3 regions of the Mesorhizobium sp. M0040 genome follow, and region 2 is predicted to be linked to each of the others. Evidence: predicted binding sites of a transcription regulator. Region 2 holds the regulator's gene; each other region holds the start of a gene.
The links. The regulator LexA, encoded in region 2, represses DNA repair genes until DNA is damaged. The targets are predictions, from matches to a motif close to TGTTCNNNNTGTGTTCNG.
Positions count from the first base shown of each region.

Region 1: NKJ91_RS19295 (PA0069 family radical SAM protein) is a predicted target of LexA. The motif match lies at 1,895-1,912, and genes of this name have one in related genera.
Region 3: NKJ91_RS22205 (YifB family Mg chelatase-like AAA ATPase) is a predicted target of LexA. The motif match lies at 3,306-3,323, and genes of this name have one in related genera.

Region 1 covers NZ_JAMYVA010000022.1:7,373-13,255, forward strand. The annotation lists gene rnhB (ribonuclease HII) at 1-500, opposite strand, end outside; gene NKJ91_RS19295 (PA0069 family radical SAM protein) at 666-1,820, opposite strand; gene NKJ91_RS19300 (glycosyltransferase) at 1,972-2,475, shown strand; gene NKJ91_RS19305 (phytanoyl-CoA dioxygenase family protein) at 2,661-3,635, shown strand; gene moaB (molybdenum cofactor biosynthesis protein B) at 3,669-4,211, opposite strand; gene NKJ91_RS19315 (4-(cytidine 5'-diphospho)-2-C-methyl-D-erythritol kinase) at 4,198-5,100, opposite strand; gene NKJ91_RS19320 (membrane protein) at 5,127-5,312, opposite strand; gene NKJ91_RS19325 (S49 family peptidase) at 5,394-5,883, opposite strand, start outside.
Region 2 covers NZ_JAMYVA010000051.1:3,255-9,137, forward strand. The annotation lists gene gltX (glutamate--tRNA ligase) at 1-702, opposite strand, end outside; gene NKJ91_RS27990 (ComEC/Rec2 family competence protein) at 799-3,264, shown strand; gene lexA (transcriptional repressor LexA) at 3,258-3,992, opposite strand; gene kynU (kynureninase) at 4,439-5,686, shown strand; gene NKJ91_RS28005 (hormone-sensitive lipase) at 5,782-5,883, shown strand, end outside.
Region 3 covers NZ_JAMYVA010000029.1:48,551-54,433, forward strand. The annotation lists gene NKJ91_RS22185 (GtrA family protein) at 1-575, opposite strand, end outside; gene NKJ91_RS22190 (glycosyltransferase) at 705-1,712, shown strand; gene NKJ91_RS22195 (GtrA family protein) at 1,721-2,095, shown strand; gene gshB (glutathione synthase) at 2,312-3,253, shown strand; gene NKJ91_RS22205 (YifB family Mg chelatase-like AAA ATPase) at 3,416-4,948, shown strand; gene NKJ91_RS22210 (malate synthase G) at 5,323-5,883, opposite strand, start outside.

The sequences.
Region 1 (5,883 bases), on a different contig from region 2:
TCGCGCAACACCTTGGCGACGATCGAGGCTGCGGCGATCGACTGCGAGCGCTGGTCGCCCTTGATCAGCGCTTTGCCCTCGCAGGGCAGGCCGGGCGGCACGTCGCGGCCGTCGGCCAGTGCCAGCTTCGGCCGGATTGACAGGCCGGCCACGGCACGGCGCATCGCCTCCAGGCTGGCCTTGAGGATGTTGGAGGCATCGATGCCTTCGGCGCTGACCGACGCCATCGATACGGCGAGCGCGGAGCCGAGGATTTTCAGGAACAGCGCCTCACGCTGCAAATGCGTCAGCCGCTTGGAATCGTCGAGGCCGTCGGGGATGTTGGCTGGATCGAGCACCACCGCTGCAGCCACTACCGGCCCGGCGAGCGGGCCGCGGCCGGCCTCGTCCATTCCCGCCACCGGCCAAAGGCCTTCGGCCATCGCCCTCGTCTCGAACGAGAAGTCGGGTTTCTCGACAATTTCGAAGAGAAGCGGAGAATCGGAACGCGGGCGAGCCATGGTGCGGCGAGGTTCGCATCGGCTCCGATTCTCCGCAAGTCCCTCCGGGTCGGGCGGGGCACCGGACCAGGAGGGGCTACCGTCTGCAAGCCCGGGGACAGGACAGGCCGGACGGGATTTTTGCCTGTTGCCGGCCGTTTCAACCGGCTGGCGCGAGACGCTTTGTCACAGCAGCATCAACTGCTCGGTTGCCTTGGCGGCGGGGACGAACTGGTCGGTCCTCAGCGAGCGCCGCTCGGCGTTGAGGCCGAGCCGTTTGGCAGCGATTTCGAAACGCCGGCCGATCTGCCAGGCATACGGGCCGGAGCCTTTCATGCGCTTGCCCCATTCCGAATCGTAGTCCTTGCCGTCGCGCATCGAACGGATCAGCGACATGACGTGGCGATAGCGATCGGGATAATGGCGCAGCAGCCAGTCCTTGAAGATCGGCGCGACCTCCAGCGGCAGGCGCAGCAGCACATAGCCGGCCTCGCGTGCCCCCGCTGCCTGCGCCGAATCGAGGATGCGCTCCATCTCCGGGTCGGTCAGTCCGGGGATGATCGGCGCGACCATGACCGAGGCCGGTATGCCGGCATCCGAAAGCTGCCTGATCGCCTCCAGCCGCTTGGTCGGCGTCGACGCGCGTGGCTCCATGGTGCGCGCCAGCATGCGGTCGAGCGTCGTCACCGACAACGCCACCTTGGCCAGCCCGCGTTCGGCCATGCGTGACAGAATGTCGATATCGCGTGTCACCAGCGCCGATTTGGTGACGATGCCGACCGGATGCCCGCGCGCCTCCAGCACTTCGAGGATCTCGCGCATGATCCGGTATTGCTTCTCTATCGGCTGGTAGGGATCGGTATTGGTGCCGATGGCGATGGTGCGCGGCTGGTAATTATCCCTGGACAATTCCTTGTCGAGCAGCCGCGCCGCATCCGGCTTGGCAAACAGCTTCGATTCGAAATCCAGCCCCGGCGACAGGCCCATGAAGCTGTGCGTCGGCCGCGCGAAACAATAGACGCAGCCATGTTCGCAGCCGCGATAGGGATTGATCGAGCGGTCGAAGGAGATATCGGGCGATTCGTTGCGGGTGATGATGGTGCGCGGCTTCTCGACCTGTACCTCGGTCTTGAAGGGCGGCAGCTCCTCCAGCGAATTCCAGCCGTCGTCGAACACGTGCCGGCTGACCGGCTCGAAACGGCCGGACGGATTGATGCCCGCCGACCTGCCGCGATTGCGGTCCGGGCGGACGCGCATGCCGCTCTGCTCGATCATCGCATTCGCCATCTCGGCCCTGCCAGCGCCGAAGGCGGCAATATCGGCACGCACGATCTGTTCCATTTTGGCCCTTTCCCAGGGACTGTCCGCCCGCTGTCGATTCGCTCTGCTCATGAATGTATTCCTATCGTATCGATGAGAACAAATCAAGAACTTTCTCGCGGCGCGCCGCAAAAACTGGCGCTGCCCACCGCTTTCCGCTATTCGGCTAAACATGCTCAGCGTCCTGATCGAAACCCTGAATGACGAGGAGGGCCTTGCCCGCACGCTCGCCTCGCTGATCGGCGGCGCGGTCGAAGGCGTGGTGCGCGACGTTCTCGTCTGCGACACCGGCTCGACCGATCAGACGCACCGCGTCGCCGAACATGCCGGCTGCCACTATGTCAGCGGCGGCATCGCCGCCGGCATCAGGCAGGCCAAGGGCGACTGGCTGCTTTTGCTGGAACCGGGCGCGCGGCTGGGAGAGGGCTGGATCGACGAGGTCGTCGCTCATACGGCGAGGCAAACCATGGCGGCGCGATTTTCGCGGGCACGCGGCAGCCGCGCGCCGTTCCTGTCGCGGGTCTTTGCCGGAAATCGCGCTCTCGCCGAAGGCTTGGTGATCAGCAAGCGACAGGCCGCGGCGCTGTCGAAGAACGCCCGCAGCGCCGAAGCGATTGCCCGCGGGCTGGCGACCAGGAGGCTCCACGCCGAGATCTGGGTCGCGCCGCGGAAGTGACGGCTTACCGTCCCGGTCCGGGGAACGCCCAAGCAAATTTTCTGGCGGGTCGTGGTTTATTGTGCATTGCACAAAATCTGGCCGGGGGTTACCATTCCCAGCGATATGGGCGAATAGGGTTTGGGGTGTGCCGGAGCGGCGACGACTAACGTCGATGCTGTTCCCTCGACATTTTGAGGACCCCGATGACCCTTTCAAGCCCTGACAAGTCCGGCGCCGCAAGCCTCGAGGCGATCGCACGCAACGGCGGCACGCTGCGCCGCATCGCCGCCCGCATCCCGACCTATCTTTCCGACCTTCGCGAGAATCCGGCATGGCTGCCGATGTTCATGCTAGCCCGCACCATGCCGGCGCGGCGGCTGCACTGGCGCGGTGCAAAGCCCGTTCGGCCGGCGCGCAACGTCGGTGAAACGATGTTCGCCGGCGTCGATCGCGATGCCGTCGTCGGCGCGCTGCGCACCGAGGGGCTCTATTCGGGCCTGATGCTGCCGGCCGCCATCCATGAGGAGATTGCCCGCTTCGCCGAGCGCACGCCATGCTTCGGCAATTTCGACCGCCGGCTGGAATTCCTGCCCGAAAAACACGCCGATGCCGAAAAGCATTTCGGCCGCCCGCTGCTCAGCGGTCACTATTTCGAACGGGTCCTCGACTGCAACGCTGCGGTCGCCGTGCAGCGCGATCCGCTGCTTCTCGATATCGCAGCGCACTATCTCGGCAGCCAGGCCAAGCTGATCACGACCCGCGTCTGGTGGAGCTTTCCGACCGGTGGCGTCTCGGACGCCGACAAGAACATGGCCTCGCTCGGCAAATACCATTTCGACCTCGACGACTGGCGCATGCTGAAGTTTTTCTTCTACTTGGTGCCGGTCGACAACGACACCGGGCCGCATGTCTATGTCCGCGGCTCCCACAACCGGCGCATCCTGAAGCACCAGCTGACGCTGCTGGTCGGCCATTCGGCGGAAGAGGTGCTGGGCGTCTATGGCGAGCAGAGCCCGGTCACGCTGACCGGGCAGGCCGGCCTCGGCTTTGTCGAGGACCCGTTCGGCTTCCATATGGGTACCGTGCCGACGCGCACCCCGCGGCTGATGATGGAAGTCGGCTTCGGCGTCTCGCCGCCGTCGCGCCGGCGTTTTCACGGCGAGCCGGTCATTCGCTAAACCGAGGTCGCTTGGCTGATACCTCGGTTCGTCTCAGCCGCGCCGCAAATGCTCGTCCAGCCGCGGCATGATCTCGACGAAGTTGCAGGGCATGTGCCGGTAGTCGAGCTGCGGCTTCAAGATGCCGTCCCAGGCGTCCTTGCAGGCGCCGGGCGAGCCCGGCAGCACGAAGACGAAGGTGGCATTGACGACGCCGCCGGTCGCCCGGCTCTGGATCGTCGAAGTGCCGATCTTGTCGTAGGAGATGCGGTGGAACACTTCGGAAAAGCCGTCCATGCGCTTTTCGAAGATCGGCTCCAGCGCTTCCGGCGTCACGTCGCGGCCGGTGAAGCCGGTGCCGCCGGTGGTGATGACGACATCGATCGCATCGTCCTTCGACCAGCCCAGGACCTTGTCGCGGATCTTGTCGCGGTCGTCGGTGACGATGTCGCGGGCGGCCAGGACATGGCCGGCCTCGGCAATGCGGTCGGCCAGCGTCTGCCCGGATTTGTCGTCGGCGAGGCTGCGCGTATCGGAAACGGTCAGCACCGCGATGCGCACGGGAACGAAGGGGCGGCTCTCGTCAATCCTGGCCATGGGCATCAACCTCCGATGTCACGCTTCGCGTCGCTGCAACAAACCAGTCGGGATGGCGGCTGCGAATATCGACAGCCGCGCGCTTGGCCACATTGCCGGTCTCGAACAGCCCGAAGCAGGTGGCGCCTGAACCGGACATCCTGGCAAAACCGGCTCCGGCCTTGTTGAGCACGGAAATCGCCTTGCCGATGGCGGGCTGGATTGCGCGCGCCGCAGGCTCGAGATCGTTGCGGGTGATCTCCAGCCAGTTGCGGATGCCGTGGAAGTCGAGGTTGCGCGGCAGCGGCGGCAGCCCCGCATTGTCGCGGCGGCCAAGCGCCTCGAACACGTCGGCCGTCGAGACGGCAGTGCCGGGATTGACGAGCACCAGACCCAGCGCTGGGAAACCCGGCACGAGCGTCAGCTCGTCGCCGACGCCGCGGGCTATCAGCGGTCTGGCTGCGAGGCACATCGGCACGTCGGCGCCGAGCGACAGGCCGATCCGCGCCAGTTCGGCATCGCCGACATCAAGTCCCCAGGTCTGGACCAGGGCGCGCAGCACAGCCGCCGCGTCACTCGATCCGCCGCCGACACCGGACGCGACCGGCAGGTTCTTTTCGAGCCTGATGGCGACAGCCGGTGCGTGCTGGGGACCGGCCTCGCGCCGCAGTGCATCGCGCGCTCTCACCACCAGATTATTGTCGTCGACCGGCACCGCGGAGGCGTATTTGCCGGACACGGAAAACCCATCGCTGTCGGCAAGTTCCGTCTCGATGCGATCGCCGAAGCGCGTGAACACAGCCAGGCTTTCGATCGTGTGATAACCGTCGGCGCGCCGACCGGTGACGTGCAGCGCGAGATTTATCTTGGCGTGCGCATGCGACGCCCGGATGCTGGCCTCGGCGTTCACTGGCTCGGCCGCGAGGGGGACGACGGTCAATCCTTGGCCAGACGGTATTCGCCGGTCTTCGGGTCCTTGACCAATGTTCCCATTGTACCGTTGGCGGCCTGCTTTTCGGTACGCCGCACCTTGGCGGTCACCCGCTCGGCTTCTCTGACGAAGGAGCGGTAGCCGAAATAGGCGGCAATGCCGACGACGGCGAAGAAAATGATCTGGGGCATGTCAAACTCCTCCCTCGCAAGGCCGGCAAGGCGGCCGGTCGGGTCGGTTAATGATTTATGCTAGACGCTTTCACCGGCTTTTCAAAGCCCGAAGCGCGCCCACAGCGCGCGCTCTTCCGCCGCATCGATGACGCCGCTTGCCGCGGCGGCGGCGATATCGGGCGCCGAAAAGCTCGAGCCGAACAGGCCGAAGCGGCCGAACAGGCCGCGCGGTGCGGTGATCAGCTTGAGCTGGGTTTTCGGCCCGAAACGGCTCTTCAGCACGCTGCGCATGTCGCCGAGCGCATCGACCAGCCCGAGCTCCAGCCCCTTTTTGGCCGTCCAGAAAAGTCCGGTGAACAGGTCGGGATCGTCCTTGAGCTTGCTGCCGCGCCTGTCCTTGACGAGATCGATGAAGGTCTCGTGGACCTCGAGCTGCAGCGCCTTCAGGCGCTCGACGTCTTCCTTCTTTTCCGGCTTGAACGGGTCGAGCACCGCCTTGTTCTGGCCGGCGGTGTGGACGCGGCGCTCGACGCCGATCTTCTTCAACAGCTCCGGAAAGCCGAACGAGGCCGACACCACGCCGATCGAG
Region 2 (5,883 bases):
GTGGATCAGCGGGATATGCGACATCGACGGCACCTCCCAGCCCATGGCCTGATAGATTACGGTCTGGCGTGCGGCGTTGGTCAAATGATCGTCGCCGCGGATGATGTGGGTGATGCCCATGTCGTGATCGTCGACGACGACGGCATGCATGTAGGTGGGATTGCCGTCCGAGCGCAGAATAATGAAATCGTCGAGATCCTTGTTGGGAAAGCGCACGTCGCCCTGGACGCGGTCATGCACCACCGTCTCGCCGTCTGTCGGCGCCTTGATGCGGATCGCCCCCTTGGCGCCGGGCGGCGCCTCCGACGGGTCGCGGTCGCGCCAGCGTCCATCATAGCGGGGAGGCAGCCCCTTGGCCCGTGCGCTCTCGCGCATTGCCTCTAGCTCGGCAGGCGTCGCATGACAATAATAGGCCTTGCCCATACGAACGAGCTCCTCGGCCACCTCGCGATGGCGCGGCGCGCGCTCGAACTGCGAGACAGGCGCGCCGTCCCAGGTGAGTCCGAGCCAGGAAAGTCCGTCGAGAATGGCTGCCGTCGCCGCATCCGTCGACCGCTCACGGTCGGTATCCTCTATACGCAGCAGCATCGTGCCGCCCGTATGCTTGGCGTACAGCCAGTTGAACAGCGCCGTGCGCGCGCCGCCAATGTGCAGATAGCCGGTGGGCGAGGGGGCAAAACGGGTGACGACCTTATCGGGCATGGAACTCTCAGGCGGGCGAAGGAAGTGGGTTTGCGGACTTTCGCGCGTTGCGCGTTCATGTAGCATAGGAGGTCGAGGGCGCAAGGGGCAGACCCGATGGCTGTGCGAGGCCGAGGTGCGGGCGAGGGCGAGGACGCGGTCAACGGCGTCAGCGAACGCTTGCTGTTTGCTGCTCCCCCGCCTGTCCTGCCGGCACCGGCATTGCTACCCGCTCCGCGCTTCGATGCTCCGTCGCTGCCGGCCAGCGACCCAGCAACGGTTCTCGTGCCCGCGGGCGAGCCCATCGTACGCCTGCCCAGGCGTTTCCGCCTCCCGTCACCGTCCCGTATCCGCAACAGCGTAACCTCGGCAGCCGGCCTGGAACTCGACCGCGGCATCGCCTTCCTGCTGGTGCCGGTGTTCCTCGCATGCGGGGTGGTCGTATATTTCGGGCTGTCGGTGGAGCCGGCCTTTCCACAGCCGATCGCAATCGCGCTCCTCGCGGCCCTTTGTGCCGTCGTCTCGCGGTCATGGCCCAGGACGCGCCTGTGCTTCATGGTGGCGCTGCTCTGCGCGCTTGGCGTACTTGCCGCCAAGTTCGAGACATGGCGTGTCGGAACGCATATGCTCGGTTCCGAAATCTCGACGCGGCTGACGGGTCGCGTCGTATCGTACGAGCCCATGGCGAGCGGCCGCATCAGGCTGACAATCGATGTGATCTCAACCGCCAGGCCGACACTGCGCTACATGCCGGAACGGGTCCGCGTTTCGGCGATGAAGATACCGGCTGCGCTGACCGCCGGTTCCGAGATCACCGGCTATGTGCGGCTGCTGCCGCCGACCGGCCCGGTGCGGCCCGACAGCTATGATTTCTCCTTCGACAGCTATTTCGCCGGTATCGGCGGCAGCGGCTTTTTTCTCGGCAATCCGAAAGTCGTGTCGTCGGGCAGCATGCCGCTTGCCGCGCAGCTTTCTTCCGCGATCGAAGACGCGCGCGAATCCATCGCCGACCATATCCGCAGCCGCATCGGCGGCGCCGAGGGCGAGATTGCTGCTGCGCTGATCGTTGGCGTGCGCGCCGGCATTCCCGAGGAGATCAACGAAGCGATGCGGCGCACCGGCATCTACCACATCATCTCCATCTCGGGGCTGCATATGGCGTTGGTCGCCGGCACCATCATGGCGCTGCTACGGGGTGCCTTTGCGCTGTTTCCCGATTTCTCATCGCGACGGCCGGTCAAGAAATATGCCGCGGCCGCCGCGCTTTTTTCGATTGCGGCCTACCTCGTCTTTTCCGGCATTGTCGTGGCGGCCGAACGCAGCTTCATCATGCTGGCGGTGATGCTTATCGCCGTGCTGTTCGACCGGGCCGCGCTCACCATGCGCAACCTGGCGATCTCGGCCATCGCGGTCATCCTGGTGTCGCCGCACGAGGTGGTCGGTCCGAGTTTCCAGATGTCCTTCGCCGCGACGGCGGCCCTTGTCGGCGCCTATGCAGGCTGGTCCGATTACCGCGCCGGCAGGGCCACCACGCCGCCGCCGCGGCGGTCGCCGCTACGCTTTGCCACTCGAAAGGTCCTGCTGGGCATGTGCGGTCTGGCGATGACCTCGATCATTGCAGGGAGCGCCACGGCGCTTTTCGCCATATGGCATTTCCAGCGCGTGGCGCCGCTCAGCCTGTTCGCCAATCTGGCCATCATGCCCATCGTCTCACTGGTCGTCATGCCTTTCGCCGTGCTCAGTGCGCTGGCGATGCCGTTCGGCGCGGATGGCCCTTTCCTCTATGTCATGGGCAAGGGGCTGACGGCGATGATCGCCCTGTCCGGGTGGATCTCGGAGCGCTCGCCGATCGATGCGGTCGGGCTGATTTCGCTGAGATCCGTCCTTCTGGTGACGATCGCCCTCGTCATTGCCAGCATGGCGACGACCCGGTTGCGGCTGGCGGCACTTCCTTTTGCGCTCGCCGGCTTGCTGACGACAACGCAGACACGCATACCCGACGTATTGGTCTCGGAGGACGCACGGCTGGTCGCGCTGCCGATCGGCAGCGGTGAACTCGCGGTCAACCGGGCACGCCCGAATGAGTTCACCATCGACAACTGGAAACGCGCGCTCACATCAGAGGCTATCGTCGCGCCGGAAACACCTGGAAAGAACGACCCGCAATTCGACATTGCCGATCCGGCCGACCTACCGCCGGGCATGCCGTTCATTTGCACGGACGGCCTCTGCCTTGCCAGGCATCCATCCGGCGCGATCATCGCGCAAGCCAAGGACCGCGATACTGCGCGGCCAGCCTGCGCCTTTGCCAGCTTGATCGTCATCGACGACGCCACCGCCCATAACCCCTGCTACTACGACCGGCTGGTCCTCGTCGTCACCAAACGGCAACTGGCGCGCGCGGGAAGTGCCGCCGTCTACTTCGATCCACAAGCGGCAACGCGCGCCGAAATCCGTTTCGCGGTCGAAAAATCATACCGGCCCTGGCACGTGCAGCGGAAATTTTCACGCGCGACGCGCGGCCTGCCCCCATACCGCAGGGCCGACAATCCAAAAGCCGGCGCCAAGGGCGCAACTCAGTAGCGGCGGATCAGCCCAACGAGCTTGCCCTGCACCTTGACCCTGTCTGGTCCGAAGATGCGCGTCTCGTAGGCTGGATTGGCGGCTTCCAGGGCGATCGAGGCGCCCTTGCGGCGGAACCGCTTCAGCGTCGCTTCCTCCTCGTCGACCAGTGCCACCACGATCTCACCGGGGCTCGCCGTATCGGCATTGCGGATGATCACCGTGTCGCCGTCGAAAATGCCGGCCTCGATCATCGAGTCGCCTTTGACCTCGAGCGCATAATGCTCGCCGCCCATGATCATATCCGGCGGCACCGAAATCGAATGCGTCTGGTGCTGGATGGCGTCGATCGGCACACCGGCGGCGATGCGGCCCATCACCGGGATCGAAACGGCGGCGACGACATCGTCGTCATTTCCGGCTGCGGGCACGCGCGACGATGTCGGCTTGCCTTGCCGAGGACCGCCTTGCCCAAGACTGCCCTGGATGACACTCGGCGAGAACTTGCGTGCCGCATTGAGGCCGGGGGCGATCGAGTCAGGCAGGCGCAGCACCTCCAGCGCACGGGCCCGGTTGGGCAAACGGCGAATGAAGCCGCGCTCCTCCAGCGCCGTAATCAGCCGGTGGATTCCGGATTTGGAAGCCAGGTCGAGCGCTTCCTTCATCTCGTCGAAGGAAGGCGGGATACCGCTTTCCTTCAACCTTTCGTGGATGAACATAAGCAGTTCGTGTTGTTTGCGTGTCAGCATAGCGACCCCCAACAGAATCAGAAAAACAAACCCAGAACAAACACTATCTGTTCCAGTTGTGTTCCGCAACTGTTTAAAGTTTAATGAATGCGTTAAGGCTCGGGAAACAAACGACGTGCCCTACCGGCGTACCGCATTTTCATCGCCGCGAGCCTCATCGCCTTGATTCTGCTTTCGTTTGCGCCCTTCTGGCCTCCTAGAAGGCGGCACTGGCATCGGCCGTCGGTTGGTAAAAGGCACGGAATTGAACCGTATCGACTGTGCGGTTTGGTCAATGCACCGTGAACGAAACGAACTCAAAACGCCAACCTCGGGTTAAGTCCCGGTTTCCATCGCCTGGTCAGGCTGCTTCTCGCCGCTGGAGCCTTGCTGCGCGCAACCAGGTAATGGAAGAACAGTCGACGCGTGTCCGGCCTTGCGTTGGATCTTGGGGGAGCAGACAAATCATGACAGGAATTCCCGATCTCGTGGCCATAAAGGCGATGGATGCCGCGGATCCGCTGCGCGCGATGCGCGACCGCTTTGTGTTGCCGCAAGGAGTGATCTATCTCGACGGCAATTCGCTAGGAGCTGCTTCACGTGCCGCTTTCGATGAACTGCACAAGGCCGCGACCGAAGAATGGTCGCATGATCTCATCCGCGCATGGAACACGGCCGGCTGGTTCAACATGCCGCTTGAACTTGGCGACCAGCTCGGGCGCCTGATCGGTGCCGCGGCCGGCCAGACGGTGGTCTGCGACACGACATCGGTCAACATCTACAAGCTGCTGCACGCCGCCATGGCCATGCGACCGGAGCGGCAGGTCATCGTCGCCGAGGGCGATAGTTTTCCGACGGACCTCTACATGGCTGAGGGTGTGGTTTCGACGCGAAAAGATACGCTGCTGCGCCTCTCGGGGGTCGACGCGCCGACCATCGAAGAGCTGATCGACGAACGCACCGCCGTGGTGCTGGTCAACCACGTCAACTACAAGTCGGGCGAACTGCGCGACATGCCGGCGCTGACGCGCAGGGCTCAGGAAGCCGGGGCGATGATCGTCTGGGATCTCTGCCACACCGCCGGCGCGATGCCAGTCGAGCTCGACAAGGCAAACGCCGATTTTGCCGTTGGCTGCACCTACAAATATCTGAATGGCGGCCCGGGCGCGCCTGCCTTCATCTATGCGGCTGAGCGGCATCTTTCCGACATCCAGCAGCCGCTCACCGGCTGGTGGGGCCATGCACGGCCCTTCGCCTTCGAGCCAGGCTATGCGGCCGGCACCGGCATCCGCCGGTTTCTGTGCGGCACGCAGCCGGTCCTGTCGATGCGCACGCTGAAGGGCGCGCTCGACATCTGGAACGATGTCGACATGACGGCGGTGCGCAAGAAGAGCATCGCGCTGGCGGATCTGTTCATCGAGCTTGTCGAGGCAAAGTGCGGCACTTACGGGCTCACGCTCGAAAGCACGCGCGATGGGGAAAAACGCGGCAGCCAGATTTCATTCATGCATGAGCATGGCTACCAGGTCATGCGCGCGCTGATCGAACGTGGCGTGATCGGCGATTTTCGCGCGCCATCGACCATGCGCTTCGGCTTCACCCCGCTCTATGTCGGCTATGCCGATGTCTGGCAGGCCGTCAAAGTGCTTGAGGACATCCTGCGCACCCGTGCGTGGAAGGATGCGCGCTTCGCCATCAAAGCAGCTGTCACTTGAGATTGATGCGAGAGCTGGAATCGTGAGGCTGGCGACGATGCGCCGCGCGATGCTCACGGCTACGTTGCAAGGCCATATGCCAGGGAGGGCGCAGGGTGTTCGAACGTCACATTGCCGATTGGGACAACGCCTATGCCAACGGCGCCAACATAGCCGGCAGCGATCGCTGGCCGGCGGCCTGGATCGAGCCCGCGCGG
Region 3 (5,883 bases), on a different contig from region 2:
AGGCCGGAGAGCAATGCCGCCGGCCTGCGCGTTGGCGCTTCAAGCAACAGGCTCAGGCTGGCCATGCTCAGCATCAGCTGGACATTGTGGTGATCGAGCGCGCCAGGCGAAAAAATGCCGAGGAAATACAGTGCGGCAGCGCCGATCACGACAGCGGGCAGCACGGCGCTGTCACCGGCAAAGCTGCGTACGGCGCGAGCGGTGAAAAACACGGTCAGGCAAAAGAGCAGCGCCGGCCACAGCACTTGCGCAACATTCTCGGCAAAGGCCGCGCTGCCGGTCAGGGCCGATACGGCCATGATGATGGCCGCGATCGGCGCATCGACCAGCCGCGACCAATGCATGACGAAACCGCCTTCCAGGCCCATCCTGTACTGGTGGAGATCGAACCACCTTTGGCCGGCCAGCATGTCGCGAACTTCGACGAGGCGCAGCAGATTGTCGTTGTCGCCGCCGGCATTGGTCAGTGCCGGGAAGCCGACAAAGGCATTGACGGCAAGCGCCAGCACCGTGGCAAGCAGCGCCAGCGCGATATCGGACCTCCAAATGGAGGCGCCATCGTCGGCTGTGCTCATATCGGGACCTTTGGAAGGAATACGGGGCGGTTTAAACCTAGCCTTAACAGCTTCAATAAATAGTAAAGCCGCCCGAGCGAGGCCGGCGCTTGAGCGGTCAGGGGCCTCACAGGGCATCCGGAGACGAAAATGCCACAAGAAGTGCGCCATGAGCCGAGCATCGCCGTGCTCCTGCCTTGCTACAATGAAGAGCTGACGATCGGCGAAGTGGTGCGGCGCTTTCGCGAAACGCTGCCTGCCGCCGCGATCTATGTCTACGACAACAATTCGCGCGACCTGACGGCGCTCCGAGCCCGCGCCGCCGGCGCCATCGTGGTGCGCGAGCCGCGCCAGGGCAAAGGCAATGTCGTGCGCCGCATGTTCGCCGACATCGAGGCCGACATCTACCTGATGGCCGACGGCGATGGCACCTATGCGCCGGAGGACGCGCCGCAACTGATCAACACGCTGCTGACCGAGCGCTCCGACATGGTGGTGGGCACCAGGCGCGGCGTCGCCGACGACGCCGGCAGGACAGGCCACGCCTTCGGCAACCGCATCTTCAACAGCCTCTACAAACGTTTGTTCGGCTCGGACTTTACCGATATCTTCTCGGGTTACCGCGCCTTCACCAGGCGCTTCGTCAAGAGTTTTCCCGCCGTTTCCGGCGGTTTCGAGATCGAGACCGAAATGTCGGTGCACGCCTCGCAGCTCAAATTGCCGGTCAGCGAGATCGGGCTCGACTATGGCCGCCGGCCGGAAGGCTCCTCGTCGAAGCTGTCGACCTTTCGCGACGGCGCGAAGATCCTGTGGATGTTCGCCATGCTGATGAAGGAGACGCAGCCGCTGCGTTTCTTCGGCGCTTTTTCGGTGTTCTTCCTGGCATCAAGCCTGTTTCTGATGGCGCCGGTGCTGATCGAGTTCGCCGAAACCGGGCTTGTGCCGCGCATGCCGACGTGGGTGCTGTCGGTCGGGCTGCTGCTGCTGTCGATGCTGGCGGCGGTGACCGGGGTAATCCTCGATTCGGTGTCGCGCGGCCGGGCCGAGCAGAAGCGCATCTTCTATCTGTCGATGCCTTCCGGCCGCGTCGAACGCGAACGCGCAAGTGCGCTCGCGACTTTGAAGACCGGACCGCGCAAGACCCCGCGGGCGGCTTAGAGCCCTAAATGGGACGCCTCGCCCGCTTCATTGTCGCCGGCGGCATCGGCTTCGTCGCCGACGCGGCGGCGCTTTGGCTGGTGTTGGCGATAGCGCCGCTTGGCCCCTTCGCGGCTCGCATCATCTCGATCGGTTTTGCCCTGTCCGTCACCTGGCTGATCAACCGCCATCTGACCTTCTCGCCTTCCAGCCGCGGCGTCGCGCAAGAGGGCGCCCGCTATGGCGGCGTCGGCATTGCCACCAGCGTCGTCAATTATCTCGTCTATTGCGCCATGCTGTTCGCACTGCCGATGGTGTCGCCGCTCATAGCCCTTGCGGTCGCCTCGCTGGTCGCCATGGCACTGTCCTTCCTCGGCTATTCCAAGCTGGTCTTCGACCGCTGAGAACTATCGCGTCGAGGTCTGCGCCAAGCGAAGCGCAGCCTCATCGTGACCTTGGCCGATTGGCAGAAGCCGCCGATTTCCTTATATCGCTGTCGTCGATGCATCGGCCCGAAAATCGGAATCGATTTTCGGAAAGCACGATGCGTGGATTCAAAAAATGTTGGAGCGTACTTTGTGCGTCCAAGTGGATCACTCCAAGTGCGCCGGAGAGCTGCCATGCCCCTGAAAGTCGCCGTCCAGATGGACCACATCTCCACCGTGTCGGTAGCCGGCGACACGTCGTTTGCGCTGTCGCTGGAGGCGCAGCGGCGCGGCCACCAGTTGTTCCACTACACGCCCGACCGGCTGTCGCTGCGCGACGGCAAGGTGTTTGCCCGTATCGAGGCGATGCAGGTTCGCGACGAGAGGGGCAACCATTATTCGCTGGGCGATGAAATCCGCACCGATCTTTCGGAGATGGACGTCATCCTTTTGCGGCAGGATCCACCCTTCGACATGAACTACATCACCACCACGCATATCCTCGAGCGCATCCATCCGAAGACCCTGGTGGTCAACGACCCTGCCTGGGTGCGCAACAGCCCGGAAAAGATCTTCGTCACTGAATTTCCCGACCTGATGCCGGACACGCTGATCACCAAGGACCCGCTCGAGGTCGCAGCCTTCCGCAAGGAGTTCGGCGATATCATCGTCAAACCGCTCTACGGCAATGGCGGGGCCGGCATCTTCCACCTGCACGAGGCCGACCGCAACCTCGCCTCGCTGCTCGAAATGTTCGGCCAGTTGTTCCGCGAACCCTACATCGTGCAGCGCTACCTCAAGGAGGTGCGGGCTGGCGACAAGCGCATTATCCTGATTGACGGCGAGCCTGTCGGCGCGATCAACCGCGTGCCGGCCGAGCATGATTCGCGCTCCAACATGCATGTCGGCGGCCGCGCCGAAAAGACCGAATTGACGGAACGCGAACGCGAGATCTGCGCCCGCATCGGCCCCTCGCTGAAAGAGCGCGGCTTCATCCTCGTCGGCATCGACGTCATCGGCGACTACATGACTGAGATCAACGTGACCTCACCGACCGGCATACGCGAAGTGCAGCGCTTCGGCGGCGCCGACATCGCCAGCCTGTTCTGGGATGCCGTGGAGGAGAAGCGCAACTAGCCTCGCTTCGCGAGCGGCCGCGTTCCGGACCATTGCAGCCGTGGCGCTCAGCTGTTCCCCAAATGTTCTTGCCTTCGCCGGAAATCTGTGGTTGTCTCCGGTGACGCCGTTCGCGGCATGATCGCAAAGGCTTGGGGCAAAGCCTGCATCCGGGGTGAAGACATGGTGGCGCGGGTTCGCACGGTTGCTTTCCAGGGCATCGAGGCCGTGCCGGTCGACGTGCAGGTGATGATCGCGCCGGGCAAGGTCAACATGCACATCGTCGGCCTTGCCGACAAGGCTGTAGCCGAAAGCCGCGAGCGGGTGCAGGCTGCACTTCATGCATCCGGCCTGTCGATGCCGTCGAAGAAGGTCACCGTCAATCTGGCACCCGCCGACCTGCCCAAGGAAGGCAGCCATTACGATCTGCCGATCGCCCTCGGTCTGATGGCGGCGCTCGGCGCCATTCCGGGCGACATGCTGGCCGGCTATGTCGTGCTTGGCGAATTGTCGCTCGACGGCACCATCGCCGCGGTGGCCGGCGCGCTGCCGGCGGCGATCGGCGCCAATGCCGAAGGCAAGGGCCTGATCTGCCCGTTCGCCTGCGGGCCGGAAGCGGCCTGGGCCGGCAAGGATTTCGACATATTGGCGCCGCGCAGCCTGATCGCCATCGCCAATCATTTTCGCGGCACGCAGGTTCTGTCACGGCCGGAAGCCGGCATCCACGCCGCGGCGCGCGACCTGCCCGACCTGGCCGACATCAAGGGCCAGGAGACCGCCAAGCGGGCGCTGGAGGTGGCGGCAGCCGGCGGCCACAATCTTCTGATGGTCGGGCCGCCGGGATCGGGAAAGTCGATGCTGGCGCAGCGGCTGCCGTCGATCCTGCCGCCGCTGGCGCCCAGGGAATTGCTCGAAGTCTCGATGATCGCCTCGGTGGCCGGAGAACTCGGCGAAGGAAAGCTCACAGACCGGCGGCCGTTCCGCGCGCCGCATCATTCGGCCTCGATGGCGGCGATGGTCGGCGGCGGGTTGCGCGTGCGGCCGGGCGAGGCCTCGCTCGCCCATCACGGCGTGCTGTTCCTCGACGAGTTCCCCGAATTCTCGCCGCAGGCGCTCGATGCGTTGCGCCAGCCGCTCGAGACCGGCGACTGCATGATCGCCCGGGCCAATCATCGCGTCACCTACCCGGCGCGTATCCAGCTGGTCGCGGCGATGAACCCGTGCCGCTGCGGCATGGCCGGCGAGCCTGGCTATCGCTGCCTGCGCGGCGACCGCTGCCGCACCGACTACCAGGCGCGCATTTCCGGCCCGCTGCTCGATCGCATCGATCTCAGGATCGAGGTGCCGGCGGTCTCGGCCAGCGATTTGATCCGGCCGGACCGGGCGGAGAAGAGCGCAGCCGTGGCACTACGCGTGGCGCGGGCGCGGACGATCCAGCGAGAGCGCTTCGAGCGGCTCGGCGCGACCTCCGCCACCACCAACGCGCATTGCTCGCCGTCAGTCATCGAGGAGATTGCCATTCCCGATGCCGCCGGCCTGTCGCTGCTCAGGGACGCCAGCGAAAAGCTTGGCTTTTCCGCGCGGGCCTATCACCGCGTCTTGAAGGTGGCGCGGACACTGGCCGATCTCGAGGCCAGCGAGACGGTCGGCCGCATCCATCTGGCCGAAGCGATTTCCTACCGCATGAGCTCGGAACGGATGGCACAAGCGGCGTGACGTTCCCCTCCCCCTTGAGGGGAGGGTGGCCGCGAAGCGGCCGGGTGGGGTCGCCGGTGAGACGCTCGGCCTGTCGCATTTCGAAACCGACCGAGGTGCGGAGCGTTGCGATGCTCCTCCTAGAGCAACGGACATTCAGATGGGATCATTCTGCCGGTGCACGACATCGGGCTCGCCACCTTTCGCGTGGTTTGTCTCGCCATCCCGGAAAGAGAATTGATTCCATCTGGGCGTCCGTTGCTCTAGGGCGCACCGTCAGAATTGGGTTGGCGCACTGCATTGGCGACCCCACCCGGCCCTTCGGGCCACCCTCCCCTCAAGGGGGAGGGGGACGCCGGCGCTTACCCTTGGCCTGCGTGCATCGTGCTTTCGGTTCAGCCGTTATCCCGCGCCTTCAGCTCCAGCCGCCGTGCGTGCAGCACCGGCTCGGTGTAGCCGTTGGGCTGGATGCGGCCTTTGAAGACCAGGTCGCAGGCGGCGAGGAAGGCGATGGACTTGTCGAAATCCGGCGCCATCGGCCGGTAGAGCGGATCGCCTTGGTTCTGGCGGTCGACGATCGCCGCCATGCGTTTCATCGTCTCCATGACCTGCTCGGGCGTGCAGACGCCGTGATGCAGCCAGTTGGCGATGTGCTGCGAGGAGATGCGCAGCGTGGCGCGGTCCTCCATCAGGCCGACGTCGTTTATATCTGGCACTTTCGAACAGCCGACGCCCTGGTCGATCCAGCGCACGACATAGCCCAGAATGCCTTGCGCGTTGTTGTCGAGTTCCTTCTGGATGTCCGCCTGAGACCAGTTCGGCCGGACAGCGACGGGCACCGACAGGATGTCGTCGAGTTTTGCCTTGGGCCGGCTCTTCAGTGCCGCCTGCACGGCATGGACGTCGACCTTGTGGTAGTGCGTGGCGTGCAGGGTTGCCGCCGTCGGCGACGGCAC